One region of the Xenorhabdus sp. KJ12.1 genome, then DNA from elsewhere that is predicted to be linked to it. Evidence: predicted binding sites of a transcription regulator. Region 1 holds the regulator's gene; the other holds the start of a gene.
What was found. Region 1 encodes sigma-54, which starts transcription at its own class of promoters, with help from an activator protein. Its sites were predicted from a motif close to GTTGGCACANNTTTCGCTNT; they were not measured.
Positions count from the first base shown of each region.

Region 2: the regulator sigma-54 is predicted to act here: its motif matches at 1,621-1,640, upstream of glnA (glutamate--ammonia ligase).

Region 1 is NZ_CAWNQH010000002.1:76,551-82,890, forward strand. Features, by position in the region: gene alr (alanine racemase) at 1-240, opposite strand, end outside; gene npr (PTS phosphocarrier protein NPr) at 645-917, opposite strand; gene rapZ (RNase adapter RapZ) at 936-1,787, opposite strand; gene ptsN (PTS IIA-like nitrogen regulatory protein PtsN) at 1,894-2,361, opposite strand; gene hpf (ribosome hibernation promoting factor) at 2,657-2,944, opposite strand; gene rpoN (RNA polymerase factor sigma-54) at 3,024-4,463, opposite strand; gene lptB (LPS export ABC transporter ATP-binding protein) at 4,536-5,261, opposite strand; gene lptA (lipopolysaccharide ABC transporter substrate-binding protein LptA) at 5,268-5,831, opposite strand; gene lptC (LPS export ABC transporter periplasmic protein LptC) at 5,812-6,340, opposite strand, start outside.
Region 2 is NZ_CAWNQH010000138.1:94,536-100,875, reverse strand. Features, by position in the region: gene glnA (glutamate--ammonia ligase) at 80-1,489, opposite strand; gene typA (ribosome-dependent GTPase TypA) at 2,055-3,878, shown strand; gene yihX (glucose-1-phosphatase) at 4,119-4,736, shown strand; gene dtd (D-aminoacyl-tRNA deacylase) at 4,971-5,408, shown strand; gene fabY (fatty acid biosynthesis protein FabY) at 5,490-6,340, shown strand, end outside.

The DNA of each region.
Region 1 (6,340 bases):
ATAACCATAAGCATCACCTTTCAGAATTGCACATATTTTGGTGTCTTTGTTCAGGGTTTCTTTCAGTGTTTGGATATTGTTTTCGAAAGTGGTGGTGTTGATTTCTACCCAGGCATTATTGTTAACAGCGACACGTTCTGCCTGCGTATTATCTAAAGAAAGCACAGGTGCCGCCTGAGCTGCTCCCTGACATAAAGTCAATCCAAGAAAGATAGCTAATGTGGTCTTATTAAAACGCATGAAGTAAATCTCCAGTTTATGAACTGTACGTATAATTCTTTATGTATAAAATCCCGTTAATGATAAGTTTTTTCTAAACTGATTTCATAGAGTTAAATTATTGATGGATAACATTTATTGTTACCTAATGACTATTTGTAAATAGTCGGAGTGTTTAGCTTATTTAATTAACAAAACTTCTCAATATATCTTTTCTCATAAATTTATAATTAGAATATATGAAGGTTATTTTATCTTTTGTTGGTTTTAAATATGGCCTTTGCTTCTGTTATTACAGACTAGAAAGCAGTATTAAGAGAAAAATAAAGAGAGTCAGGCGTTATTAACTGAATAAGAAAGGAAGGAGAAAATAGAGAAAAGTGTAATAGAGGGTCTGTGCTACAAGCAGGCAAAATCGTATAAGTTTATTCTTCGTCGAAGCCGGAATTGAATAACGCCACAATCGCTGACAAAGCCTGTTGTTCATCAACTCCCGTAGCTTCAACTTCAATGTAGCTACCCTGTTCAGAATCGAGCATCAACATGGCTATGACGCTGTGAGCCTCGGCTTCAACATTGTTGCTGTTGCGCAAAATGACCTGAGACTGAAACTGCTGCACGAGGTCGTGCAGCTTCATGGCAGGCCGCGCATGCATACCGAGTCGGTTTTTAATCTCAAGTCTCTGTTTGACTGTCATGGCCTGCTCTATATAAGGTTACTTACGTTTTTCCAGTGTACGGTGGCGTGACTGAACGTTCTTACCACGGGAACGGAAGTAATCAGCTAATTGTTCTGCTACGTAAACCGAACGATGTTTACCACCGGTACAGCCAATAGCAACTGTCAGGTAGCTGCGATTATTGGTTTCCAGCATGGGTAACCATAGCTCAAGGTAACTGCGGGTCTGGTAAATAAAGTTATGTACTTCGGTATGGCGATCCAAAAACGCAGCAACCGGGCGATCCAGTCCAGTCATCGGGCGAAGTTTTGGATCCCAGTGTGGGTTTGGCAGGAAACGCACATCGAAAACATAATCAGCATCAATCGGGATACCGTGTTTGAAGCCAAAAGATTCAAATACCATTGTCAGTTCACGTTCACGCTTGCCCAATAAACGCGTCCTGAGCATTTCAGCCAGCTCATGAACTGACATTTCAGAAGTATCAATGATCAGGTCTGCCCGGGAACGCAGAGGTTCCAGCAAATCGCTCTCTTTGTCGATGGCACTTTCCAGTGACAGGTTTTTGCTTGAGAGTGGATGCAGGCGACGGGTATCACTGTAGCGACGGATCAGAGTGTTACGATCTGCGTCAAGAAACAGAAGCTGTGGTGAAAAGCTGTCCGGTAATTTTGTCAGTGCTTCTTCGAAAATTTCTGGGGATTCCGGCATATTGCGTACATCAATACTGACTGCCGCTGAAATATCACGTTCAGCCAGTGTATTAGCCAGCTCTGGAAGTAGTACTACCGGCAGGTTATCCACACAGTAGAACCCCATATCTTCCAGCGCACGCAGGGCTACGGACTTACCAGAACCAGAACGACCGCTGACTATCATCAGCACCATGAAATGACTCCCCTTTATTTTGCGGTTCATCAGAACCGCCGTCGTTTATACCTTCTGGGTATATTGCTTTTCAACAATCAATTGTAACCGTAATTGTAATTGTTATTTATTCAGTAATAATTTTGTATAACTCTTCATCACTTTGTGCCGAACGCAGGCGACGACAGAAATTTTTATCTGAAAGACGCTTTGCGATCAAGGATAGTGAATGTAAATGTACCTGACACTGATTAGATGGAACCAATAAAGCAAACAGCAAGTCAACAGGCTGATTATCAATAGCATCAAACGTAATTGGTTGTTCCAGGTGTAAGAATACACCAACAGCATTATCTGAACTCTCGGTCTCCAGTTTGCCGTGAGGAATGGCAATCCCGTTGCCAATACCGGTTGTGCCCACTTTCTCACGGGAAAGGATGGCTTCAAATACGGCACTCTCTGGTACATTCAGCTGCTTTGATGCCAGCTCGCTGATAATCTCTAAGGCGCGCTTCTTACTCGAACAAGGTATATTATTACGCGTACATTCGGATGAAAGCACTGAGCTTAGTGGTAAATCTGTTTCGTTGTTCATTTCTTTATTCGCTTAGGGCTTTAATACCGGATGCCTGAGTTCAGACATCCGGTACTGAGGCACTGTTATTACCATTAAGCCTTCAGGTGCATATAGCAGCCTGAAGGCCGTTAGTTGGTTATACCCTTCGTCTTTCAAGTTGCCTCTTTGTTGGCTGCACTCACTCACCCCAGTCACATAGTTATCTATGCTCAGGGGATTCATTTGCTTGCCGCCGCGATGCAGCTTGAAATTCATTGGGTATACAAATAGAGAACAGTGAGAATCTTATGACAGCCCTGTTGTCTGAAAGCTATTAATGTTGTCTCAATTTACTTTTGTGTTTGGTCAATTGACGAGTCAGTTTATCAACAAGTGCATCAATTGCCGCATACATGTCTTCATGCTCTGAACTCGCATGCAACTCACCTCCATTGACATGCACCGTGGCTTCAGCGATTTTCTGCACTTTTTCCACTCGGAGGATGACCTGAATAAGGTTAATCTTATCGAAATATTGATCCAGTTTGCCGCATTTCGTATTCACAATGTTGCGTAGTGCATCAGTGATTTCAATATTGTGGCCTGTGATATTGAGTTGCATAGTGTTTTCCTTCTCTCTCCGTTGTCTTTCAGGTGGTCTCTTTGTTGATACAACCTGAAATTCATAGGGTCTATGTTATTCAAACCAATTTTTTACGTTGGTTTGAAGGCGGGATGGATAACGACTCTCTATATTTTGCGACAGTCCGACGAGCTACCTGAATACCCTGTTCGGCAAGTAGGCTGGTCAGCTTACTGTCACTCAGTGGTTTGGCCGGGTTTTCTGCCGTGACCAATTTTTTCACCAGTGCCCGTATTGCTGTAGAAGAAGCTTCGCCTCCGCTGTCAGTATTCACGTGACTGGAGAAAAAATATTTCAATTCAAAAATTCCCCGTGGACTATGCAAGTATTTCTGGGTTGTCACACGAGAAATGGTGGATTCATGCATATCAACCTGATAGGCAATATCTGCCAGTACCAGTGGTTTCATGTACTCTGCGCCATGCTCAAAGAAATCCTGTTGCCATTCCACAATGCAATTACTGACCTTTAATAGCGTCTCATTGCGGCTCTCAAGACTTTTTATCAGCCACTTAGCTTCCTGTAGGTTATTGCGGATAAACAGGCTGTCACTCTCATTCTGAGATTGCTGCCCCAGCGCAGCATAGTGCTGATTAATGCACAAGCGGGGAATGCTATCTGTATTCAGCCTGACCTGCCAGTGTTCATTTTCTTTCTGGACGAGTACATCGGGGATCACGTATTCGGATTCACCGGTATTTACCATTAACCCCGGCCGTGGCTCCAGTGACTGTATGATAGCAATAGCTTCTTTCAGAGCACTCTCTTTTAATTTGCTCTGGCGCAATAAATTTCGGAAGTCCCGGTTGCCCAGCAGTTCAAGATACTTGCTGGTAACCAGTTTGGCTTCTTTCAGATAGGGAGTTTCTATCGGCAACAGCGAAAGCTGGATGAGTAGACATTCACGTAAGTCACGGGCCGCGACTCCGATGGGATCAAAATGTTGTACTCTTTTGAGTACGGCTTCGATTTCTTCCGGTGTCAGTTCATCATTGCCGATGCTGATAAGGATATCCTCGACAGAGGCGGTCAGGTAGCCTGTCTCGTCAATAGCATCAATGATTGATGTGGCTATGGCTGAATCTGTTTCAGTAAAGGGCGTCAGCGCAGCCTGCCACGTCAGATAGTCTTGTAGTGTCTGGGTGGTTTCCCCCTGATAGACGGGGAAATCATCCGCACTGTAGTCACTTCGCGTTCCTGAAGATGTACCGGCGCTGTAAATTTCATCCCAGCTGGTATCGAGAGGCAACTCTTCCGGCATATTCTTTTGTTCAAGCGCTTCGAGGGTATCCATAACCGTTGTTTCGGGATCTGAATAATCCTGAGCATCAATCTCCTGAAGTGTGTCTTCCTGTTCAAGCAGGGGATTCGTTTCCAAAGCCAGTTGAATCTCCTGCTGAAGTTCGAGCGTAGAAAGTTGCAACAAACGGATTGCCTGCTGAAGTTGTGGCGTCATCGTCAATTGTTGACTGAGTTTGAGTTGCAAACTTTGCTTCATAACGTTTTCACTTCCTCCTGAATGGATTACCCTCGAACTGTAATTTCCCTGAACTCTGCCTGACAATGAGCCTTAAAGACGGAAGCCTTCACCCAGATAAACACGCTTAACCTGTTCATTGTTAAGGATGTCTTCTGGTGTACCGTGAGCAATCAGATGCCCCTGACTGACAATATAAGCGCGCTCACAAACATCCAGCGTTTCACGGACGTTATGGTCAGTAATCAGGACTCCCAGACCATAATCCCGCAGATGTTGAATGATCTTTTTAATATCAAGGACTGAGATAGGGTCAACACCCGCAAAAGGCTCATCCAACAGAATAAATTTAGGGTTTGCTGCCAGTGCCCGGGCGATTTCCACACGGCGGCGCTCACCACCGGACAATGACTGACCGAGACTGTTACGCAAATGGGAGATATGAAATTCTTCCATCAGCTCTTCAGCGCGCTCTTTACGCTGTTCCTGATTGATATCTTTGCGGATTTCAAGAACAGCCATTAAGTTATCGTATACGCTCAGCCGACGGAAGATAGAGGCTTCCTGAGGTAAGTAGCCGATGCCCCGGCGGGCACGTTCATGCAGAGGCAGCAGGCTGATATCTTCATGGTCAATGGTGATAGTACCTGCATCGCGGGGCACGATACCAACGACCATATAGAAAGTTGTGGTTTTACCTGCACCATTTGGCCCTAGCAGGCCCACAATTTCACCTGATTTCACTTTCAGGCTGACATCCTCAACAACCTTACGCCCTTTATAAGACTTTGCCAGATTGTCTGCGTTTAATATTGCCATACGTCGTTATTTACTCTTTTTATGAACTTCAGTGCTGTTAGTACCGGTATTGTTAACACCCGGGCCTTTTTCCTGTAACTGAGAAGGCAACAGGACGGTGGTAACATGCTTACCTTTATCACTAAAGGCTTCCATTTGCTGTGTTGGTACTAAGTAGGTGATTTTATCGCCTTTGATATTGCTGTCGAGCTGTTCAAGATAAGCATTACCTGTCAGTGTGATCAGCTCATTATTCATCTCATAGCGCATCTTCGAAGCATGGCCTTTGATAGGTTTACCATCATCCTGCAATTGATAAAATGTTGCCGGGTTACCATAAGCTTCAATAACCGTTTTTTTGGAATCCCCGTCAGGGCGGGTGACAACAACCTTATCTGCATGGATATCAATAGAACCCTGCTTTACAATAACATTATCCGTAAATGTGGCAATGTTCCCCGTTAAATCCAGTGATTGTCTGGCTGAATCAATGGTAATGGGCTTTTGGGTATCATCTTTCAGTGCCAGTGCAGGCAAACTGACTGCAACCAATGTACTGGCAATAAAAGTATTACGGATTAGGTTCTTCATGTGGAATCTCATATTGAGTGGTCACCTTTTCAATCAGTTCAGCAGTTTTATCTCGCAGGTTGCCGCGCATTTTCATCCCAACAGATCTCAGACCGACACCTTCTAATGTAATTTTATCGTCGGATGCCACATCCTGCGTCACAAGATTGACGGTCGCGTTTTCTGTTGTAATACGTTTCAGTTGTGATGCGTCATTCAGGCTATCTACCTGAACATCCCCATATAAGTAGAGCATATTATCATGGGTAAGTTTCGCTTTATTGGCACGTACTGTCCATGTTGCCGGTGGCGGTGTGGATTTACTGTTAGCATCAAACGTTGTTAATACTGGCTTGGTAAACCAAGTCAGCTTTGTTTCTGTATAATTTTTAACATTATCTGCCTCTAGTTTATAAACCAGTTTACCTTCTGGATCATAAACAAATGTCGTGGCTTCTTTTGTTTGATAAGTCGGGTAACCCTCATCCAAAACGGGTGAGGAGGCGCCTTCATTTGAATTGGATAAATTC
Region 2 (6,340 bases), on a different contig from region 1:
GAAAAGGACCCATTCGAAAATGGGCCAAAAGTTTCACGGCAACAAAACTAATCAAGAACGGCGGTGATGCTTTTAAGCATTACACGCTGTAATACAGTTCAAACTCCAGAGGGTGTGGTGTCATGCGGACGCGTTCAATTTCACCATTCAGTACACCGATATAAGCATCAATTGCATCATCAGTGAAAACACCGCCGCGTGTCAGGAATTCACGGTCTGCATCCAGAGCCGCCAGTGCTTCTTCCAAAGAAGAGGCCACGGTTGGGATTTCTTGTGCTTCTTCGGCTGGCAGGTCATACAGGTTTTTATCCATCGAATCACCCGGATGTATTTTATTGATGATCCCATCAAGGCCCGCCATCAGCAGAGCTGAGAACGCCAGATAAGGGTTTGCAGCCGGATCAGGGAAACGGACTTCAATCCGACGGGCTTTACTGCTGGCAACAACCGGAATACGGATAGAAGCTGAGCGGTTACGGGCAGAATAGGCCAGCATCACTGGAGCTTCAAAACCGGGCACCAGACGTTTGTATGAGTTGGTTGTTGGATTGGTAAAGGCATTCAGAGCACGGGCATGTTTGATAATACCGCCGATATAATAAAGTGCCATTTCGGACAAACCACCGTATTTGTCGCCTGCGAACAGGTTAACACCGCCTTTGGACAGTGACATATGACAGTGCATGCCTGAGCCATTATCTCCAACTAGTGGTTTCGGCATAAATGTGGCGGTTTTACCGAAAGCATGGGCGACATTATGTACAACATATTTGTAAATCTGGGTTTCATCCGCTTTTTTGGTCATAGTATTAAAGCGGGTTGCGACTTCGTTCTGGCCTGCGGTTGCAACTTCATGGTGATGAGCTTCCACAACCAGCCCCATCTCTTCCATCGTCAGACACATTGCTGAGCGCAGATCCTGAGAAGAATCTACCGGGGGAACTGGGAAATAGCCGCCTTTGAGACCGGGACGGTGGCCTTTGTTACCACCTTCGTAGCGAGTTCCACTGTTCCATGCCGCTTCGGTATCATCAATATGGTAATAAGAGCCTGAGATAGAACTGCCGAAACGAACATCATCGAACAGAAAGAATTCTGGCTCTGGCCCGAACAGAACAGTGTCAGCAATATCACTGGAACGCAGGAAATCTTCTGCACGTTTTGCAATGGAGCGTGGATCACGACCATAACCCTGCATGGTGCCGGGTTCCAGAATATCGCAACGAATAATCAGAGTTGCATCATCAAAGAAAGGGTCAAGCATGGCTGTAGAAGGGTCGGGCATTAACACCATGTCAGATTCATTGATACCTTTCCAGCCCTTGATAGATGAACCGTCAAACATTTTACCATCTTCGAAGAAGTCTTCATCAATCTGGTGGGCAGGAATAGTGATGTGCTGTTCTTTACCTTTAGTGTCAGTAAAACGTAAGTCAATAAACTTCACCTGATGTTCTTCAATCATGGATAAAACATGTTCAACGGACATACTAAGTTCTCCTGGTTTACGTCAGCCGGATGCGTTGTCAGAAACGCCGCCTTTATCTTAAGCAGCTGATGCTGTCTTTGTATACAGACAATTCGTGGCAATTTTCAATGCTAAACTCTAATGTGAAAACTAATGCGAAAAGCGTGCCAATTTTTAAAAAAGCTTTAATCCTGATGTATCCGTACATAAATGGGGAAAAATTATAGGGAATTGATAGAAAGGGCGAGGAGTTTTTGAGGGTTTTTGCACTTAATTGGTGCATTGGAATGACGATCTGCACTGTTATGGTGAATTGCTGGAGCCGCTATAAAATACAGGTTAATTACTATAATTGTGATTGTTATCACGGTTGTTATCATGATGGTTATTAATGTTATTTCAGGTTATGTCGTGTTTATATGCAAAAAAACAGATAAACTTCAAAAGTGATGCGTCTCACATTTATTTCACTCTGTGGTTATAACGTGTAAAATAGCACCATATTTGTGTTGAATGAGGGTAGCATCGCACCCTGCATGCTGTACCCATTTAATATTTCTTCAAATAGCTAAAACGGTAAAAATACTTGTCAATTAATAATTTAAGAAACATTGCCATTATCGCTCACGTTGACCATGGCAAAACAACGCTGGTTGATAAACTCTTACAGCAATCCGGTACATTTGGTGAACGTGCTGCAACAGCTGAGCGTGTGATGGATTCCAATGATCTGGAAAAAGAACGTGGTATTACCATCCTTGCAAAAAATACTGCCATCAAATGGAATGACTACCGTATCAATATCGTGGATACCCCGGGCCACGCCGACTTCGGTGGCGAAGTAGAGCGTGTAATGTCAATGGTCGACAGTGTTTTACTGTTGGTGGATGCGATGGATGGCCCTATGCCACAGACTCGCTTCGTCACCCAGAAAGCCTTCGCTCATGGTTTGAAGCCAATTGTTGTTATCAACAAAGTTGACCGTCCGGGCGCACGTCCTGACTGGGTTGTCGATCAGGTATTTGACCTGTTCGTAAACCTGGGTGCAACTGATGAGCAGCTGGATTTCCCTATCGTTTATGCTTCTGCATTGATGGGCATCGCAGGCAACGAGCACACTGAAATGGCAGAAGATATGACTCCGCTGTATCAGGCAATCGTTGACCATGTTGAGCCACCTAAAGTTGATCTTGATGGCCCGTTCCAGATGCAGATTTCCCAGCTGGACTACAACAACTACGTGGGTGTTATCGGTATCGGCCGCATTAAGCGCGGAACCGTAAAACCAAACCAGAACATCACGCTTATCGATAGCGAAGGTAAAACTCGTAACGGTAAAGTTGGTAAAGTATTCAGCCACCTGGGTCTGGATCGTATCGAATCAGATAAGGTTGAAGCGGGCGACATCATCGCGATTACCGGTCTGGGCGATCTGAACATCTCTGACACGCTGTGTGAAGTTAATGCTGTTGAAGCTCTGCCAGCGCTGGCCGTTGATGAGCCTACCGTTAGCATGTACTTCTGTGTTAACACTTCACCTTTCTGTGGTCGTGAAGGTAAATACGTAACATCCCGTCAGATCCTTGATCGTCTGAGAAAAGAACTGGTTCATAACGTGGCTCTGCGCGTTGAAGAAACTGAAGATCCAGATGCTTTCCGTGTTTCCGGTCGTGGTGAATTGCACCTTTCCGTTCTGATTGAGAACATGCGTCGTGAAGGTTTCGAGCTGGGCGTTTCTCGTCCGAAAGTTATTTTCCGTGAAATTGACGGCCGTAAGCAGGAACCTTTTGAGCAGGTAACTCTGGATATCGAAGAGCAGCATCAGGGTGATGTGATGCAGGCACTGGGTGAACGTAAAGGCGAGATGCGTGATATGCTGCCAGATGGCAAAGGTCGCGTACGTCTGGATTATGTTATCCCAAGCCGTGGTCTGATCGGTTTCCGTACTGAGTTCATGACTATGACTTCCGGTACTGGTCTGCTGTACGCAACATTCAGCCACTATGATGACATCCGTCCGGGTGAAATTGGCCGTCGCCAGAATGGTGTACTGATCTCCAATGGGCAGGGTAAAGCCGTTGCTTATGCTCTGTATGGTTTGCAGGAGCGCGGTAAGCTGTTCCTTGGCCATGGTACAGAAGTTTATGAAGGCCAGATCATCGGTATTCACTCCCGCTCCAATGACCTGACAGTAAACTGTCTGACAGGTAAAAAGCTGACCAACGTTCGTGCTTCAGGTACTGATGAAGCGACAACATTGTCTCCGCATATCAAGAAAACACTGGAGCAGGCACTGGAGTTTATTGATGATGACGAACTGGTAGAAGTGACGCCAGAGTCAATTCGTCTGCGTAAACGCCATCTGACTGAGAATGATCGTCGCCGCGCAAGCCGCAGCAAAGACGCTTAATTCCTCCTGACAGCTTAGGGTGCTTCGGCACCCTGAGTTTCATGATCCACTTAATCTGCTCTCTTCTCTCAATAGCCTGCCAGTATTGCAACCTCACTCAGTTTCTTATTTTTCAACTAAGATTGACTCTTTATGTGGGTTGATTATCAGCGTAATTTGTCTATTTTTTGTCGCTTCACCTTTTTTATTGATGAAATTATGATAAAAATACAAAACGAGATACCTCAGTCAGGAGGGAGTATGCTGTATATTTTCGATATGGGTAACGTGATTATTGATATTGATTTTAGAAGGGTACTGGCTGTTTGGAGTAACCTGAGCGGGACACCACTTGCAGTTCTGGCTCCCAAATTTGCTCTGGGTGAAGCATTTGAAAAGCACGAGTGTGGCCAAATTACAGATGCAGAATTTGCCGAAATACTATGCGATGAAATGGAAGTTTCTCTTAGCTTTGAACAGTTTTCTGAAGGCTGGAATGCGATTTTCGTTGGTGTCAGGCAGGAAGTTATTGCGTTGATGAATAAACTGCGTGAGCAAGGGCATCGGGTTGTGGTGTTATCCAACACAAATAACCTACATTTTAAGTATTGGCCGCAACAATACCCTGAAGTCACTACATCAGCAGATCATTTATACCTGTCTCAGGATCTGGGGATACGTAAACCTAATCAGGACATCTTTAAATATTTACTGGAAAAAGAAGGTGTTGCTGCTGAGCAGGCGGTTTTTTTTGATGATGTTCTGGAAAATGTTGAAGCAGCCAAAAGATTAGGTTTCAATGCTATTCATGTAAGCGGTAGGGATACTATCCCAGATTATTTTAAGGCACATGACTTTTCACCTCTCACCGTAACATAATTTCTGATCTTCATGTATACCCAATGGATTTCGAGTTGCATCGCGGCGGCAAGGGAACTCATCCCCGGGAGCATAGATAACTATGTGACTGGGGTAAGCGAGCGTAGCCAACAAAGAGGCAACTTGAAAGACGAAGGGTATAATATTCAACAAGTTCTAAATAGGGTGGCATCTTGGCAAGCGAGGCTCCACCCTTACAGGTTAATCTACCGATACGGATCATACATAAGAAAAATGATTGCATTAATTCAACGCGTAACACAGGCAAAAGTAGTTGTTGATAGTCAGACTATAGGTGAAATTGAACAGGGGCTGCTCGTTTTTCTGGGGGTTGAAAAAGAAGATGACCAGCAAAAAGTACAGCGTCTGTGTGAAAAGGTAATGGGTTATCGCGTATTCAGTGATGAAAATGGGAAAATGAATCTCAACGTCCAGCAAGCCAATGGTAGCCTATTGGTTATCTCTCAATTCACTCTGGCTGCGGACACCCAAAAAGGTTTAAGACCAAGCTTTTCTGGAGGCGCTGAACCCAAAAAAGCAGATGAACTTTATCGCTATTTTGTTGAACAGTGCCGTGCAACTGGTGTAAAAACAGAAATGGGGCAATTTGCTGCGGACATGAAAGTAAGTCTGACAAATGACGGGCCAGTGACTTTCTGGTTACAAGTATGACTTTCTGATTAGAAATATAATGTTAAAAGCATGCATGCTCCCCGACTACACACGACAACACGCAAAGAAGGGGCTGTTTCTATGTATCACCTCAGAGTACCTCAAACCGAACAAGAGCTGGAAACTTATTACCAATTCCGTTGGGAGATGCTGCGTAAACCACTTCATCAGCCTGTCGGCTCAGAAAAAGATGCTTATGACTCAATGGCTCACCATCAAATGGTGGTTGATGAGAAAGGCAGGCCAGTCGCTGTCGGACGTTTATATATCAATGCGGACAGTGAAGGTGCTATCCGTTTTCTGGCTGTTGACCCGAATGAGCAGCAAAAAGGGCTGGGCACCTTGATTGCAATGGCTCTGGAATCTGTTGCCCGGCAGGAAGGTGTGAAACGGATAGTTTGCAGTGCGCGTGAGGATGCGGTTGATTTCTTTAATAAGCTGGGATTTCAAAACCGTGGGCTTATCAACGGCGCTAACTCATCTCCTATTAATCATTTTTTGATGATTAAACCCATTATGAGTCTTGATGATATTTTGCATCGTCCGGACTGGTGTGCTCAATTGCAGCAGGCATGGTACAAACATATCCCCCTGAGTGAAAAGATGGGGGTACGTATTACTCAATATACGGGGCAGCGCTTTATTACCACTATGCCGGAAGCAGGGAACCAAAACCCTCATCATACTATTTTTGCTGGCAGTCTATTTTCTCAATCGACATTAACCGCCTGGGGTCTGATTTGGCTGCTATTGCAGGAGCGTCAACTAGGGGGTGAAATCATCCTGGTGGATGCGAATATTCGTTACCAAAAACCTATTGTTGGTCGTCCTAGTGCTGTTGCCGACCTCAATAATATGAGCGGTGATTTAGCCCGTCTTGCCCGTGGTAATAAAGCACGTGTAAAACTGGAGGTTCATGTCAGCGGTGAACA